One region of the Pseudomonas salicis genome, then DNA from elsewhere that is predicted to be linked to it. Evidence: predicted binding sites of a transcription regulator. Region 1 holds the regulator's gene; each other region holds the start of a gene.
What was found. Region 1 encodes sigma-54, which starts transcription at its own class of promoters, with help from an activator protein. Its sites were predicted from a motif close to ANTGGCATNNANNTTGCTNT; they were not measured.

Region 1 (3,584 bases):
CGACAAGGACAACAACGTGACTCAGGGCGAGAAGATCGTCTATGACACGGTGAGAAAACTTGCCAGCGCTGGCCGCGCCACCGGCAGTAAGGTGACCGAAGCGCGTCCTCGCGTCGACATGGTGATCCAGCCGAAAAAGAAAACCGACCAGCAGAAGGCCCCTTAATGGCAACGCTGAAAGCCCAACACTTGGCCAAGGCTTACAAAAGCCGCCAAGTCGTACGTGACGTCAGCCTGTCCATCGACAGCGGCCAGATCGTCGGTCTCCTGGGCCCTAACGGCGCAGGCAAGACAACGTGCTTCTACATGATCGTCGGCCTGGTTCAGGCCGATCAGGGCCGCGTGCTGATCGACGACCAGGACGTGAGCCACCAGCCGATGCATGGCCGTGCTCGCGCCGGTATCGGCTATCTGCCGCAGGAAGCGTCGATCTTCCGCAAGCTGTCGGTGTCGGACAACATCATGGCGATCCTCGAGACCCGCAAGGAGCTCGATCGCGCAGGACGCCGCAAAGAGCTGGAAAGCTTGCTGCAGGAGTTCCATATCACACACATCCGCGACAACCTCGGGATGAGCCTGTCCGGTGGTGAACGCCGCCGAGTGGAAATCGCACGCGCACTGGCAACGTCGCCGAAATTCATTCTGCTGGACGAACCCTTCGCGGGCGTCGACCCCATCTCCGTGGGCGATATCAAGCAGATCATCTACCATCTCAAAGCGAAGGGTATCGGCGTTCTGATCACCGACCACAACGTCCGTGAGACACTCGACATCTGCGAAACGGCTTACATCGTCAACGATGGGCAACTGATTGCAGAAGGCGATTCCGAAACCATCCTGGCCAACCAGTTGGTCAAGGAAGTGTATCTCGGTCACGAGTTCCGCCTGTAAACCACGCAATGGCAAGGGGTTGGTCGGCGAACGCAGCATACGCCTCATCACCAACCTCGCATAAATTGTCATTACACCCTAGGCAAACACTCCGGGTTCAGGCATATAATTTGCTTAAGTTGGCGCCTCGGCGCCCCTAGTAGTGGATGGCGCGCATGTGCGCCGGCGAATAAGGTGTTAAGCCCCTGCCATGAAACCTTCGCTAGTCTTGAGAATGGGCCAGCAGCTGACGATGACACCGCAGCTGCAACAGGCCATCCGCTTACTCCAACTGTCGACGCTGGATCTCCAACAGGAAATTCAGGAGGCACTGGAGTCCAATCCGATGCTGGAGCGCCAGGAAGAAGGCGACGACTTCGATAATGCCGACCCCATGGCCGACAATATCGAGCAAAAGCCCAACCCTGACGTACAGGAACCGACCTACCAGGAATCCGCACCCACCGTCGACAATCTCGAAGACGGCGAATGGAGCGAAAGCGAGCGTATCCCCAACGAACTGCCCGTCGATACGGCCTGGGAAGACGTCTACCAGACCAGCGCCAGCAGCCTGCCCAGCAATGACGATGACGAGTGGGATTTCACCACACGCACGTCGGCGGGCGAGAGCTTGCAAAGCCATCTGCTTTGGCAACTGAACCTGGCGCCGATGTCGGATACCGATCGTTTGATCGCCGTCACGCTGATCGACTGCATCAACAATCAGGGTTACCTCGACGAATCCCTGGAAGAGCTGCTGGACGCCTTCGACCCGGAACTCGACATCGAGCTGGACGAAATCGAAGCCGTGCTGCATCGCATTCAGCAATTCGAGCCGGCTGGCGTCGGCGCCCGCACGCTTGGCGAGTGCTTGTTGCTGCAACTGCGCCAGCTTCCGGCCAAGACCAAATGGCTGGCGGAAGCCCAGCGACTGGTCGGCGATTACATCGACCTGCTCGGCAGCCGTGACTACGCTCAACTGATGCGGCGCATGAAGATCAAGGAAGATGATCTGCGCCAGGTCATCGAACTGGTCCAGAGCCTCAACCCACGCCCTGGCTCGCAGATCGAATCCACCGAAGCCGAATACGTAGTGCCGGACGTCATCGTGCGTAAGCACAATGAGCGCTGGCTGGTCGAGCTCAATCAGGAAGCCGTTCCCCGCCTTCGGGTGAATCCGCAATACGCCGGTTTCGTGCGCCGCGCGGACACAAGCGCCGACAACACCTTCATGCGCAACCAGTTGCAAGAAGCCCGCTGGTTCATCAAAAGCCTGCAAAGCCGTAACGAAACCCTGATGAAAGTGGCGACCCAAATCGTCGAGCATCAGCGGGGCTTTCTGGAGTATGGCGACGAGGCGATGAAGCCGTTGGTGCTGCACGACATCGCTGAGGCGGTGGGCATGCACGAATCGACGATTTCCCGTGTCACCACGCAGAAATTCATGCATACACCCCGTGGTATCTACGAACTGAAGTATTTCTTTTCCAGCCACGTCAGCACCTCCGAAGGCGGCGAATGCTCGTCCACTGCCATTCGCGCAATCATCAAAAAACTGGTTGCCGCGGAAAATCAGAAAAAGCCGTTGAGTGACAGCAAGATCGCTGGTTTACTGGAGGCACAAGGCATTCAAGTGGCCCGTCGCACAGTCGCCAAGTACCGCGAGTCCTTAGGAATCGCGCCGTCCAGCGAACGCAAGCGACTGATGTAAAGGTCACAAGCCACAGCGTTCCAGTGGCAGGCAACTCAGCCTGCCTCTTAATGCACTGGCAACGAAGGAGAAGCTGTATGCAAGTCAACATCAGTGGACACCAACTGGAAGTGACCAAGCCCCTGCGCGAATACATCGAGCTGAAGCTGAAAAAGCTCGAAGGGCATTTTGACAAGATTACGAACGTGCAGGTGACGATGGCCGTCGAGAAGCTCAAACAGAAGATCGAGGCCACCCTGCATATCCACGGTGGAGAGGTCGTTGCCAATGCCGAACATGATGACATGTACGCGGCGATCGACCTGCTCACTGACAAGCTCGACAGACAATTGCTCAAGCATAAGGAAAAGCAGCAAAGCATCCTCAAAGGTGCGGCAGCTCGCTGACACTCCCCATCCATGATCCGACTTGAAAATATCCTGACCCCTGGCCGGTCCCTCGTGAACGTGCCAGGCGGCAGTAAAAAAGCCGTTCTCGAAGAGATTGCCAAACTGATCGGGCAACAAGTGCCCGAATTCGACTGGCAAACCGTCTACGAAAGCCTTATCGCCCGTGAAAAACTCGGTTCCACCGGGTTTGGCAACGGCATCGCGATCCCCCATTGCCGCCTGAAAGGCTGCGCGGCGCCTGTGAGCGCGGTGCTGCACCTGGAACGCCCGGTGGATTTCGACGCCATCGACGGCGCGCCTGTGGATCTGCTGTTCGTGCTGCTCGTCCCGGAAGCGGCCACCGACGCCCACCTCGAACTTCTGCGTCAGATCGCCAGCATGCTTGACCGCGCGGACGTGCGCGCCAGCCTGCGTGGTGCCAAGAGCAGCGAAGAGCTTTACAACGTCGTGCTCAACGTCCAGAACGGTCACTGATCATGCGCATGATCATCGTCAGCGGTCGCTCCGGCTCCGGCAAGAGCACGGCCCTCGATGTTCTCGAAGACAGCGGTTTCTACTGCGTCGATAACCTGCCGGCAGGCCTGCTCCCCGAACTTGCCGAGCGCGCACTGATC
Region 2 (3,584 bases), on a different contig from region 1:
ATCGCAGCGGGAAAAACGCTGCCGCCAAAAATAAGATGGCCCCGCTGAGCGGGGCCATGGATACGTACCTAGCGTCATCACCAGCATGACCAAGTGGTCTTCTGGGAGAGGAACATGCCTAGGGCTGCGTCGACAAATATATGAGCTTCAGCGGGGTTAATCAAATTTGAGTCAGCAACCTTTAGTGGCTGTCCTTGAGGATGCTTTTTCGAAACCGCGCTTTGCGCGGTACTCGCTCAATCCTCTTGGCGCGGAAGCTTCCTCTGCGTACATGCACAATCTGCTGCTTGCTGAGTCGATCATGCCGTGTCTGCATGTCTTGGAGATGGCATTGCGCAACGCCATCCATCGCCAGCTGACATCCAAATACGGACGGCCAGACTGGTGGGAAAGCGTCGGCACATTCAACGTGGATGATCAGAAAGTCATCGGCGCCGCAAAGCGCAAGATCGCATCCAAGTCGCACGTCATCACGCCTGATCGGCTGGTTTCGGAACTGAGTTTCGGGTTTTGGACGTCGCTCTTCAACGCCAGGCATGAGACGGAGCTGTGGAAAGCGCTTCGCCTGGCATTTCCTCGGTGTCCCAAGCATCTCAGGCGGAGAAATGAGGTTTCCAGAGCGTTGACCGTTGCCCGAAATCTTCGCAACCGGGCGGCGCACCATGATGCGCTTCTTTGGCTGCAACCCTCGATGTTGAGCGCTTACCACGTGTGCATCGAGATGGTGGGCTGGTTGGCGCCTCATCTCAAGCTGTGGCTCGCGGCATTCGACCGGTTTCCTCAAGCCTGGCGAGCGTGGATGGCGTGCTCCAATGACAACACTGCGGCCGAATGTACGGTTCCTTCGGCACCCGTCACAGCGTCGTGATTGGCTTGAACATCGGAGATGATCGGTAGCGACGCTAAAAACGCAGGCACAAAAAAGACCTCCCGAAGGAGGCCTCTTTTTTCAAGCCGCTGTCGCGACCCTCCGGGATCAGACGCTGTAGTACAGGTCGTATTCCAGTGGGTGTACGAAAGTGCGTACTTTGATTTCTTCTTCCGATTTCAGGTGGATGTACGCGTCGATGAAGTCATCGCTGAATACGCCGCCTTTGGTCAGGAACGCACGACCTTTGTCCAGCTCTTCCAGGGCTTCTTTCAGGCTGCCGCACACTTGTGGGATCTCTGCAGCCTCTTCAGGTGGCAGGTCATACAGGTTTTTGTCAGCTGCGTCGCCAGGGTGAATCTTGTTCTGGATACCGTCCAGACCGGCCATCAGCAAAGCTGCGAAGGCCAGGTACGGGTTGGCTGCCGGGTCCGGGAAACGTGCTTCGATACGACGGCCACGTGGGCTGGAGACGTAAGGAATACGGATCGAAGCGGAGCGGTTACGGGCCGAGTAGGCCAGCATGACTGGCGCTTCGAAGCCTGGGACCAGACGCTTGTACGAGTTGGTCGCCGGGTTGGTGAAGCCGTTCAGGGCCTTACCGTGCTTGATGATACCGCCGATGAAGAACAGCGCTGTTTCGGACAGGCCGGCATAGCCTTCGCCTGCGAAGGTGTTCTTGCCATCTTTGGCGATGGACATGTGGACGTGCATGCCCGAACCGTTGTCGCCGTACAGAGGCTTCGGCATGAAGGTCGCGGTGCGGCCGTAGGCGTCAGCAACGTTGTGGACAACGTATTTCAGGGTCTGGACTTCGTCAGCCTTTTTAACCAGCGTGTTGAATTTCACGCCGATTTCGTTCTGACCCGCAGTGGCCACTTCGTGGTGGTGCACTTCAACGATCTGGCCCATTTCTTCCAGAGCGTTGCACATTGCGGTACGGATTTCGTGGTCGTGGTCGACCGGTGGCACTGGGAAGTAGCCGCCTTTGACGCCTGGACGGTGGCCTTTGTTGCCGCCTTCTACGTCCTGGTCGGTCATCCACGAACCTTGTTCGGAGAAGATTTTGAACATGGAGCCGGAGATGTCGGACTTGAACTTGACCGAATCAAAGATGAAGAATTCTGGCTCTGGACCGACGAATACAGTGTCACCGATACCGGTGGACTTCAGGTATTCCTCAGCGCGGTGAGCGATGGCGCGCGGGTCGCGATCGTAGCCTTGCATGGTCGAAGGTTCGATGATGTCGCAAACCAGGATCAGGGTCGGCTCTTCGGTGAACGGGTCCAGGACGGCGGTTTCGTCGTCTGGCAGCAGGATCATGTCGGAAGCTTCGATGCCTTTCCAGCCTTCGATGGAGGAACCGTCGAACATCTTGCCGACTTCGAAGAAGTCATCATCCAGTGCGTCACGCGCTGGCATGGTGACGTGCTGCTGCTTGCCTTTGGTGTCAGTGAAGCGCAGATCAATCCATTTAACGTCATGATCTTTGATGAGTTGAACCGACTTCGACATGTTGTCCTCCGGGGTGGATTAGGGCCGGGTAGTTGTTAGCCCCTAAATATGGGTGATGCCGGGCGCGATAGTCGGCCAAGGCAACCTGCCTCACAAGGGAGCAATTTGCATGCCAGTGCCCCGTGTTGGGTTTTCATCGGAAAATGCCGGATTTTGGCGCGTTAAACGTCGCATTTGTGAAAAACAGCGCACCCTTATGGTGCTCTAGGATTGTATACAGTCCTATTTTGGTGCGCTGATGATCGGCTATACGATAACTGGTTAAACCTTGAGCAATTTCCGCTATAATCCGCGCCCCCCTTTTTCGACCGGCTCCTTGCGCGCTGTTTTCATGAAACTAATCGTTAAAGTTTTCCCGGAAATCACCATCAAAAGCCGGCCTGTGCGTAAGCGCTTCATCAAGCAGCTGGCCAAGAACATCCGTACCGTGCTCCGTGATCTGGACCCGGCGCTGGTGGTGGATGGCGTGTGGGACAACCTTGAGGTCGAAACCAAGGTCGAAGATGCGAAAGTCTTGCAGGAAATGACCGAGCGCCTAAGCTGCATGCCGGGCATCGCACATTTCCTGCAGGTCGATCAGTACCCGCTGGGCGACATGGATGACATCTACGAGAAGTGCAAACTGCACTTCGGTGACGCCTTGCCCGGCAAGATTTTTTCGGTGCGCTGCAAGCGCGCCGGTCACCATGACTTCAGTTCGATGGACGTCGAGAAGTACGTCGGCAGCAAGCTGCGTCGTGAATGTAATGCCGCCGGTATCTCGCTCAAGGCGCCCGAGGTCGAGGTCCGGATCGAGATTCGTGATCAGCGCCTGTTCGTGATCCACAGCCAGCACGACAGCATCGGCGGTTATCCGCTGGGCTCGCTTGAACAAACGCTGGTGCTGATGTCCGGTGGTTTCGATTCCACCGTGGCGGCCTACCAGATCATGCGTCGCGGCTTGATGAGCCATTTCTGCTTCTTCAATCTCGGCGGCAGGGCGCACGAGCTGGGCGTGATGGAAGTCGCGCACTTCCTCTGGAAGAAGTACGGCAGCTCGCAGCGGGTGCTGTTCGTCAGCGTACCGTTCGAGGAAGTTCTGGGAGAAATTCTCGGAAAAGTCGATAACAGTCATATGGGCGTAGTATTGAAGCGTATGATGTTGCGCGCTGCGACCAACATTGCCGACAGGCTGGAAATCGACGCGCTGGTGACCGGCGAA
Region 3 (3,584 bases), on a different contig from region 1:
CGATCTGGGCTTCGGCGTGATCAAACCCTCGGGCAGCGAGCAGACCGTGGCAATCGTCACGGGCAACCGCATCCTGATCGAGCCGAAGGAAATGGAACCGAAGATCTACAACTACGAACTGGGCACCAAACCCCACGCTGAACTGGTTCCGAACGCGCCTGACATCGCCGAACTGCGCAAGAAGCTCGACAGCTTCCTGCAGACCGCGACCAAGAGCCTGTTGGACAACACGGCCGGTGTGAAAGACGCCAAGCCGTAAGCCGCGTCCTGCATGAAAAAAGAGGCCTGTCTGGCCTCTTTTTTTTGCGCGTAAGTCCCGTTGCGCCAAGGCAAAAAACGTTGAACGAATGCTAAAAACGCGCAGTCCGATTTCGGTAGGCCGACGTGCGGCCTGACTGAGGAGACATTGATGAAAGTCTGGACTATTTCGTTTCAGGATAAAGATGGGGTGCAGCAGAGCCACAATCTTGAACTGGAACACCGTCCCAGTGAGGAGGAAGCTGCGCAGCACCTGCGCCCGATTCTGTTCCCGGTCGTCAATGAGCTTGATCTGAACGATCTGGACGGTCGATCAAAGGCGCCCACGGCTGAAATTCTGAAGGAGCAGAATGCGGTGCAGATCATCTCCATCGTGGAGGCGTCCTGAAAAAACCTGTGCAATCTCCAACGGTTGCCAATTGGCAACGCGCCAGAAATGGGCGTAGTCTGCGATTGAGGCCGGTGAAGCATCCAACCGCGCCAGTTCGCGTACGGATGCCTGATTTGTAACAGCGGCACCGGCCTTGTCAGCGACATGCTTGAATCCCAGGTGACGGATGATCCGTTGCTTGATGCCCCTTAAGGGGCATTTCGGGATGGTTGAAACTCTATCTATCGTTGCATAGGAGGACGTTTCATGAGCACGACCTATCAAGAAGACATCAGCAGTCACGTACTGCGCCGCATGAAAGAAGGCGGTTTCGACTTCGCACGTATCCATCCTATCGAGTTCTACGCAGTCTTCCCGGACGAGGAGCGGGCGCGTCAGGCGGCGGAAAAGTTTCGCGGTGAATCCCTCAATACCCAAGTCAACGCCCGTGAGGACGGAGCGTGGCACCTGCAATTGAGCAAATTGATGTACGCCACCTACGACGGCATCGGCGACTTCGAGCAGGATTTCCAGACTGCCATTTTAGGGCTGGATGGCGAGGTCGAGGGCTGGGGTGTGAAGCAGGAGATCAAGCGGCTTCATTAGAGCGGTGCCTGGCCTCAAGCTTTGTGATGATCCATTGAGGGAGCGAATTCATTCGCGAAAAAAGGGGTTCGGGCAATGGAGAAGTGGTGGCTGTACCTACCAATCGCGAATGAATTCGCTCCTACAGGTTCAAGTTCGCCAAAGTATCAAGCACGACATTGATTCGCAGAACATCAAAAACAGGGCAAAAAAAAGCCGCTCGGATAGGAGCGGCATAAAGGGAATATCGGTAAGCAATCCTGTCACGCCAACACTCGCCGATGCAGTCTGCAGCGAGGTTGTCTGCGTGAATGGCGCGATTATTCGCGAACAAAGTCAGGCCGGGAAATCAACTCTGACTATGCTTCCAATAGGTTTTTCTGCAGCAGGACGCTTCTCTTTGAAGCGTAGGGGAATGGGTTAGAGCGCTTCTTGCACAGGAATGGTGCGAAGGCTTTCGCTGTTTTATTCAACTCATTGATTTTAGAGCGTTTATGCCGATGGCACGGGCCTTGCGAAGGCCTTAGTGTCCATGGTGACAAGGAGTACGGCATGATCCGCACCTTTTATGATGAGATGTACGATGCCGACGGTTCTGTCCGTCCGCATTATCGGGAATTCGCCCGCTGGCTGGGTGAAGCGCCACCTGAGTTGCTCGCTCAGCGTCGGCGTGAGGCCGATCTTTTGTTTCATCGCGCCGGGATTACCTTCACGTTGTACGGTGACGAGCAGGGGACCGAACGTCTGATCCCCTTCGATACGATTCCTCGCAGCATCCCCGCCAGTGAATGGCGCGTGGTCGAGCGCGGCTGCATCCAGCGCGTCAAGGCGCTGAACATGTTCCTCGCCGACCTTTATCACGACCAACGCATTATCAAGGCCGGGATCATCCCCGCCGAGCAGGTGCTGGCCAACGAGCAGTACCAGTTGGCAATGCAAGGCCTGAACCTGCACCGCGATCTCTATTCGCACATCTCCGGGGTTGACCTGGTGCGCGATGGCGACGGCACCTATTACGTCCTCGAAGACAACTTGCGCACCCCAAGCGGCGTGAGCTACATGCTCGAAGACCGCAAGATGATGATGCGCCTGTTCCCCGAATTGTTCGCCGCGCAACGCATCGCGCCGGTCGATCACTACCCGAACCTGTTGCTCGATACGCTGAAAAGCTCCAGCCCGCTGGATAACCCCAGTGTGGTCGTGCTGACGCCGGGCCGGTTCAACAGCGCGTTCTTTGAACATGCGTTCCTGGCGCGGGAAATGGGCGTGGAACTGGTAGAAGGCGCTGACCTGTTCGTGCGCGACGACCGCGTGTTCATGCGCACCACGGACGGCCCGAAAGCGGTGGACGTGATCTACCGTCGGCTCGACGACGCCTTCCTCGATCCGCTGGCGTTCAACCCGGATTCGATGCTCGGCGTGCCGGGCCTGCTGTCGGCCTATCGCTCGGGCAATGTGGTGCTGGCCAACGCCATTGGCACCGGGGTCGCCGACGACAAATCGGTGTACCCGTTCGTGACCGACATGATCCGCTTCTACCTCGACGAAGAGCCGATTCTGAAAAACGTGCCGACCTGGCAATGCCGCAAACCGGAAGAGCTGTCCCACGTGCTGGCCAATCTTGGCGATCTGGTGGTCAAGGAAACCCAGGGCTCCGGTGGCTACGGGATGCTGGTCGGTCCGGCGGCGACGGCGGCGGAAATCGAGTCGTTTCGTGCCCGTCTGAAAGCCAAGCCTCACGCGTACATCGCTCAACCTACCTTGTCCCTGTCGACCTGTCCGACCTTCGTCGAGAACGGCATCGCCCCGCGACACATCGACCTGCGCCCCTTCGTGTTGTCTGGCCGCGAAACCCGCGTGGTTCCCGGTGGACTGACCCGCGTTGCGTTGCGCGAAGGGTCTTTGGTGGTCAACTCGTCGCAGGGTGGCGGAACCAAGGACACTTGGGTGGTCGAGGATTAAGGATGCCTGCCAATGCTAAGTAGAACTGCCTCGGATTTATATTGGATGTCGCGGTACCTGGAGCGGGCGGAAAACCTCGCACGGATGCTGGACGTCAGTTACTCGCTGTCGCTGATGCCTCAGGACGGACGCGGGGATGGCCTCAATGAACTCGCCATGCCGCTGCTGATCACCGGAACCCTGGACGATTACCGCGAGCGCCACGGCGATCTTCATGCCGAGCGCCTGCTGCATTTCTTCGCGCTGGACGCCGAGAATCCCGCCAGCATTTTCAGCTGTCTGGCGGCGGCGCGGGCCAGTGCCCATGCGGTACGTGGGCGTATTACCGCGGACATGTGGGAAAACATCAACTCGACATACCTGGAAATTCGCGGCATCGCCGAACAGGGCCTGAGCCGATATGGCATGA
Region 4 (3,584 bases), on a different contig from region 1:
TCTTCCACGGTGAATTCAAGAAAGCCCTGGGTGACGCCGATAAGTTGTTCAGGCAAGGTCACATTGTCCGCACGGCTGATCCCGGCGGCACAGAGCAGACACGCCGCCATGAGCAGGCTGAAAAGACTGCGAAGGGCGGAGGCCGGGTGTCGGGATACTGTCGTTTGTGTGTTCATGACAGGTAAATAGCAAGGCCCGTGCCGCTTGCCGATGGGGCAGTGCGCAATTGGTCGTTTTGGGAAGGAGTGGGGCATGGCTGGTGTTTTGGATTCAGTGAACCAGCGCACTCAACTGGTAGGGCAGAACCGCCTTGAACTGCTGCTGTTCCGTCTGGATGGCAAGCAGTTGTATGGGATCAACGTGTTCAAGGTAAAAGAGGTGCTTCAGTGCCCAAAACTTACCCATATGCCCAAATCCAGTCCGATTGTGCGCGGAGTGGCAAATATTCGTGGCGGGACCATTCCGATCCTCGATCTGGCAATGGCAACGGGTGCGGCCCCGTTGGGCAGCGTTGACAATGCGTTCGTCATCATTACCGAATACAACACCAAGATTCAGGGCTTCCTGGTGCATTCGGTCGAACGCATCGTGAACATGAACTGGGAAGACATTCATCCGCCACCCAAGGGCACCGGTCGCGATCACTACCTCACGGCCGTGACGCGTCTGGACAACCAGTTGGTGGAAATCATCGACGTGGAGAAAATCCTCGCCGAAGTGGCGCCCGTGTCGGAAAACATTTCGGCGGGTGTGGTCAGTGCGGAAGTCCAGCACAAGGCCATTTCCCTGCGAGTGCTGACGGTCGATGACTCATCGGTGGCGCGCAAGCAGGTCACGCGTTGCCTGCAGACCGTTGGCGTTGAAGTCACAGCGTTGAACGACGGTCGCCAGGCGCTGGAGTTCCTGCGCAACCTGGTGAACGAGGGCAAGAAGCCCGAAGAAGAATTTCTGATGATGATCTCCGACATTGAAATGCCGGAGATGGACGGCTACACCTTGACTGCCGAGATACGCAACGATCCGCGCATGCAGAAGCTGCACATCATCTTGCATACTTCGCTGTCTGGCGTCTTCAACCAGGCGATGGTGAAGAAGGTGGGCGCCGATGATTTCCTGGCCAAGTTCCGGCCGGACGATCTGGCAGCTAGAGTGGTAGAGCGTATCAAGGCGGCAGATATCAGTTGAGGAGGGGCGTTCCCTCCTGGCTGTTCACATGATTTGAGAGGCGGCATGTCTACAGGTAATTTGGATTTTGAACAGTTCCGGGTCTTCCTGGAAAAAGCCTGTGGCATTTTGCTGGGTGAAAATAAGCAGTATCTGGTGTCCAGCCGCCTGAACAAGCTGATGGAGCAGCAGGGCATCAAGTCGCTGGGTGAGTTGATTCAGCGTATCCAGAGCCAGCCCCGCAGCGGTTTGCGTGAGCAGGTGGTGGACGCGATGACCACCAACGAAACGTTGTGGTTTCGCGACACCTATCCGTTCGAGGTGCTCAAGAGCAAGGTCTTGCCGGAGCAGATCAAGGCCAGCCCTGGCTTGCGTCCACGCATCTGGTCAGCGGCCTGTTCGTCGGGGCAGGAGCCGTATTCGTTGTCGATGTCGATCGATGAGTTCGAGCGCAGCAATCCGGGGCAGTTGAAGGCCGGTGCGCAAATCGTCGCGACGGACCTGTCGGGCAGCATGTTGAACAATTGCAAGACGGGTGAGTACGACAGCCTGGCGATTGGCCGTGGGCTCTCGCCCGATCGCCTGCAACGCTATTTCGATCAGAAAACCCCCGGCCGCTGGACCGTCAAGACGCCGATCAAGAGCCGGGTCGAGTTCCGTTCGTTCAACCTGCTGGACAGCTATGCGGCGCTGGGCAAGTTCGACATCGTGTTTTGCCGGAACGTGTTGATCTACTTTTCCGCCGAGGTGAAGAAAGACATCCTGCTGCGCATTCATGCGACGCTGAAGCCGGGCGGGTATCTGTTCCTCGGGGCGTCGGAGGCATTGAACGGTTTGCCGGATCATTACCAGATGGTGCAGTGCAGCCCGGGGATCATTTACCAGGCCAAGTGATGGTGGGTTGGGTGATGGTCTTGAAACCCTGCTTCGGCGGGGTTTTTCTTTTTCTGGGCCTGTCGCCATTCCCCTGTGGGAGCGAATTCATTCGCGAAAGATTGAAGGGCGACAGAGATGTGTCGCCTGTGCGGGCCTTTCGCGAATGAATTCGCTCCCACAGTCGAACTTGTGCGGCGCCCCACCGGCAAAAAAACGACACCCCCCTTGCCGCTTTCCTCCCCGACAGCGGAAATCACTTGCCGCTTTTCTGGCATTGCCACGGTGCAAGTCCTTTGAAACCCCGTGAATACGGGTGTTTTGGAAAGTGGCACGCCGCTTGCTATCTCTCTGTCACGAACATCTGGTCAACCGATAAAGGTTCCCGACATGAGCATCAGCTTCGAAAACGCACTGGGCATTCACGAGAAAGCGCTGAACTTCCGCGCCCAACGTGCCGAAGTGCTGGCCAACAACATCACCAACGCCGACACGCCTAACTACAAGGCGCGCGACCTGGATTTTTCCAAGGTGCTGGCGGCTGAGAGTGACAAGGCCAAGAACGGCACGTTCGCCTTGAACACCACGAACAGCCACCACATCGAAGCCAGTGGTATGGACGCCGGCGAAGCGAGCCTGCTGTACCGCACGCCGTCGCAGCCGTCGCTTGACCAGAACACCGTCGACACTCAGGTCGAGAACGCCAATTACGCGGAAAACGCCATTGGCTTCCAGGCCAGCTTCACGCTGCTCAACAGCAAGTTCAAAGGGCTGGTTTCAGCCCTGCGCGGAGAGTAATTCATGTCTCTATCCAGTGTTTTCAATATTGCCGGTAGCGGCATGAGTGCCCAGAACACTCGCCTGAACACCGTGGCCAGTAACATCGCCAACGCCGAAACCGTCTCGTCCAGCATGGACAAGACCTACCGTGCCCGTCACCCGGTGTTTGCCACCGTGTTTCAGGGGCAGGAGTCGGGAGGCAGCGCTTCGTTGTTCGAAGACCAGGGCCAGGCGGGCACCGGCGTGCAGGTTTCCGGCATCGTCGAAGACGCGTCCAACCTGGAAGCGCGTTACGAGCCCAACCATCCTGCTGCTGACAAGAACGGTTACGTGTATTACCCGAACGTCAACGTCGTCAACGAGATGGCAGACATGATCTCGGCCAGCCGTTCGTTCCAGACCAACGCGGAAGTCATGAACACCGCAAAAACAATGATGCAAAAAGTCCTGACCCTCGGTCAGTGATAAGGGGCGAACGCCATGACGGCTGTAAATAACGACACATCGAGCGACTACCTCAAGTCGCTGCAGACGGCGACCTCGGGCAAGGTTGGCGACTCTTCCACCGGGGCGAGCACCCTCGGCAAGGATTCCTTTCTGAAACTGCTGGTGACGCAACTGCAGAACCAGAACCCGCTGGACCCGCAGGACAACAGCCAGTTCGTGGCTCAGTTGGCGCAGTTCAGCAGCGTGGAAAGCCTGCAAAACCTGAGCACCTCCGTCGATGCCATCGGTGGCATGTATCAGTCGTCGCAAGCGTTGCAGGC

Region 2: the regulator sigma-54 is predicted to act here: its motif matches at 2,481-2,500, upstream of glnA (glutamate--ammonia ligase).
Region 3: the regulator sigma-54 is predicted to act here: its motif matches at 1,713-1,732, upstream of ACWKWE_RS12070 (circularly permuted type 2 ATP-grasp protein).
Region 4: the regulator sigma-54 is predicted to act here: its motif matches at 2,365-2,384, upstream of flgB (flagellar basal body rod protein FlgB).

The regions. Positions count from the first base shown of each region.
Region 1 covers NZ_JBSKHU010000002.1:727,440-731,023, forward strand. Annotated here, with positions in the region: gene lptA (lipopolysaccharide transport periplasmic protein LptA) at 1-166, shown strand, start outside; gene lptB (LPS export ABC transporter ATP-binding protein) at 166-891, shown strand; gene ACWKWE_RS09550 (RNA polymerase factor sigma-54) at 1,082-2,581, shown strand; gene hpf (ribosome hibernation-promoting factor, HPF/YfiA family) at 2,659-2,967, shown strand; gene ptsN (PTS IIA-like nitrogen regulatory protein PtsN) at 2,980-3,444, shown strand; gene rapZ (RNase adapter RapZ) at 3,447-3,584, shown strand, end outside.
Region 2 covers NZ_JBSKHU010000007.1:121,738-125,321, forward strand. Annotated here, with positions in the region: gene ACWKWE_RS24470 (hypothetical protein) at 167-868, shown strand; gene glnA (glutamate--ammonia ligase) at 977-2,383, opposite strand; gene thiI (tRNA uracil 4-sulfurtransferase ThiI) at 2,715-3,584, shown strand, end outside.
Region 3 covers NZ_JBSKHU010000003.1:294,112-297,695, forward strand. Annotated here, with positions in the region: gene ACWKWE_RS12055 (LTA synthase family protein) at 1-259, shown strand, start outside; gene ACWKWE_RS12060 (hypothetical protein) at 410-646, shown strand; gene ACWKWE_RS12065 (ribonuclease E inhibitor RraB) at 896-1,234, shown strand; gene ACWKWE_RS12070 (circularly permuted type 2 ATP-grasp protein) at 1,766-3,175, shown strand; gene ACWKWE_RS12075 (alpha-E domain-containing protein) at 3,188-3,584, shown strand, end outside.
Region 4 covers NZ_JBSKHU010000008.1:18,823-22,406, forward strand. Annotated here, with positions in the region: gene flgA (flagellar basal body P-ring formation chaperone FlgA) at 1-176, opposite strand, end outside; gene ACWKWE_RS25845 (chemotaxis protein CheV) at 253-1,185, shown strand; gene cheR (protein-glutamate O-methyltransferase CheR) at 1,231-2,058, shown strand; gene flgB (flagellar basal body rod protein FlgB) at 2,428-2,835, shown strand; gene flgC (flagellar basal body rod protein FlgC) at 2,839-3,282, shown strand; gene flgD (flagellar hook assembly protein FlgD) at 3,298-3,584, shown strand, end outside.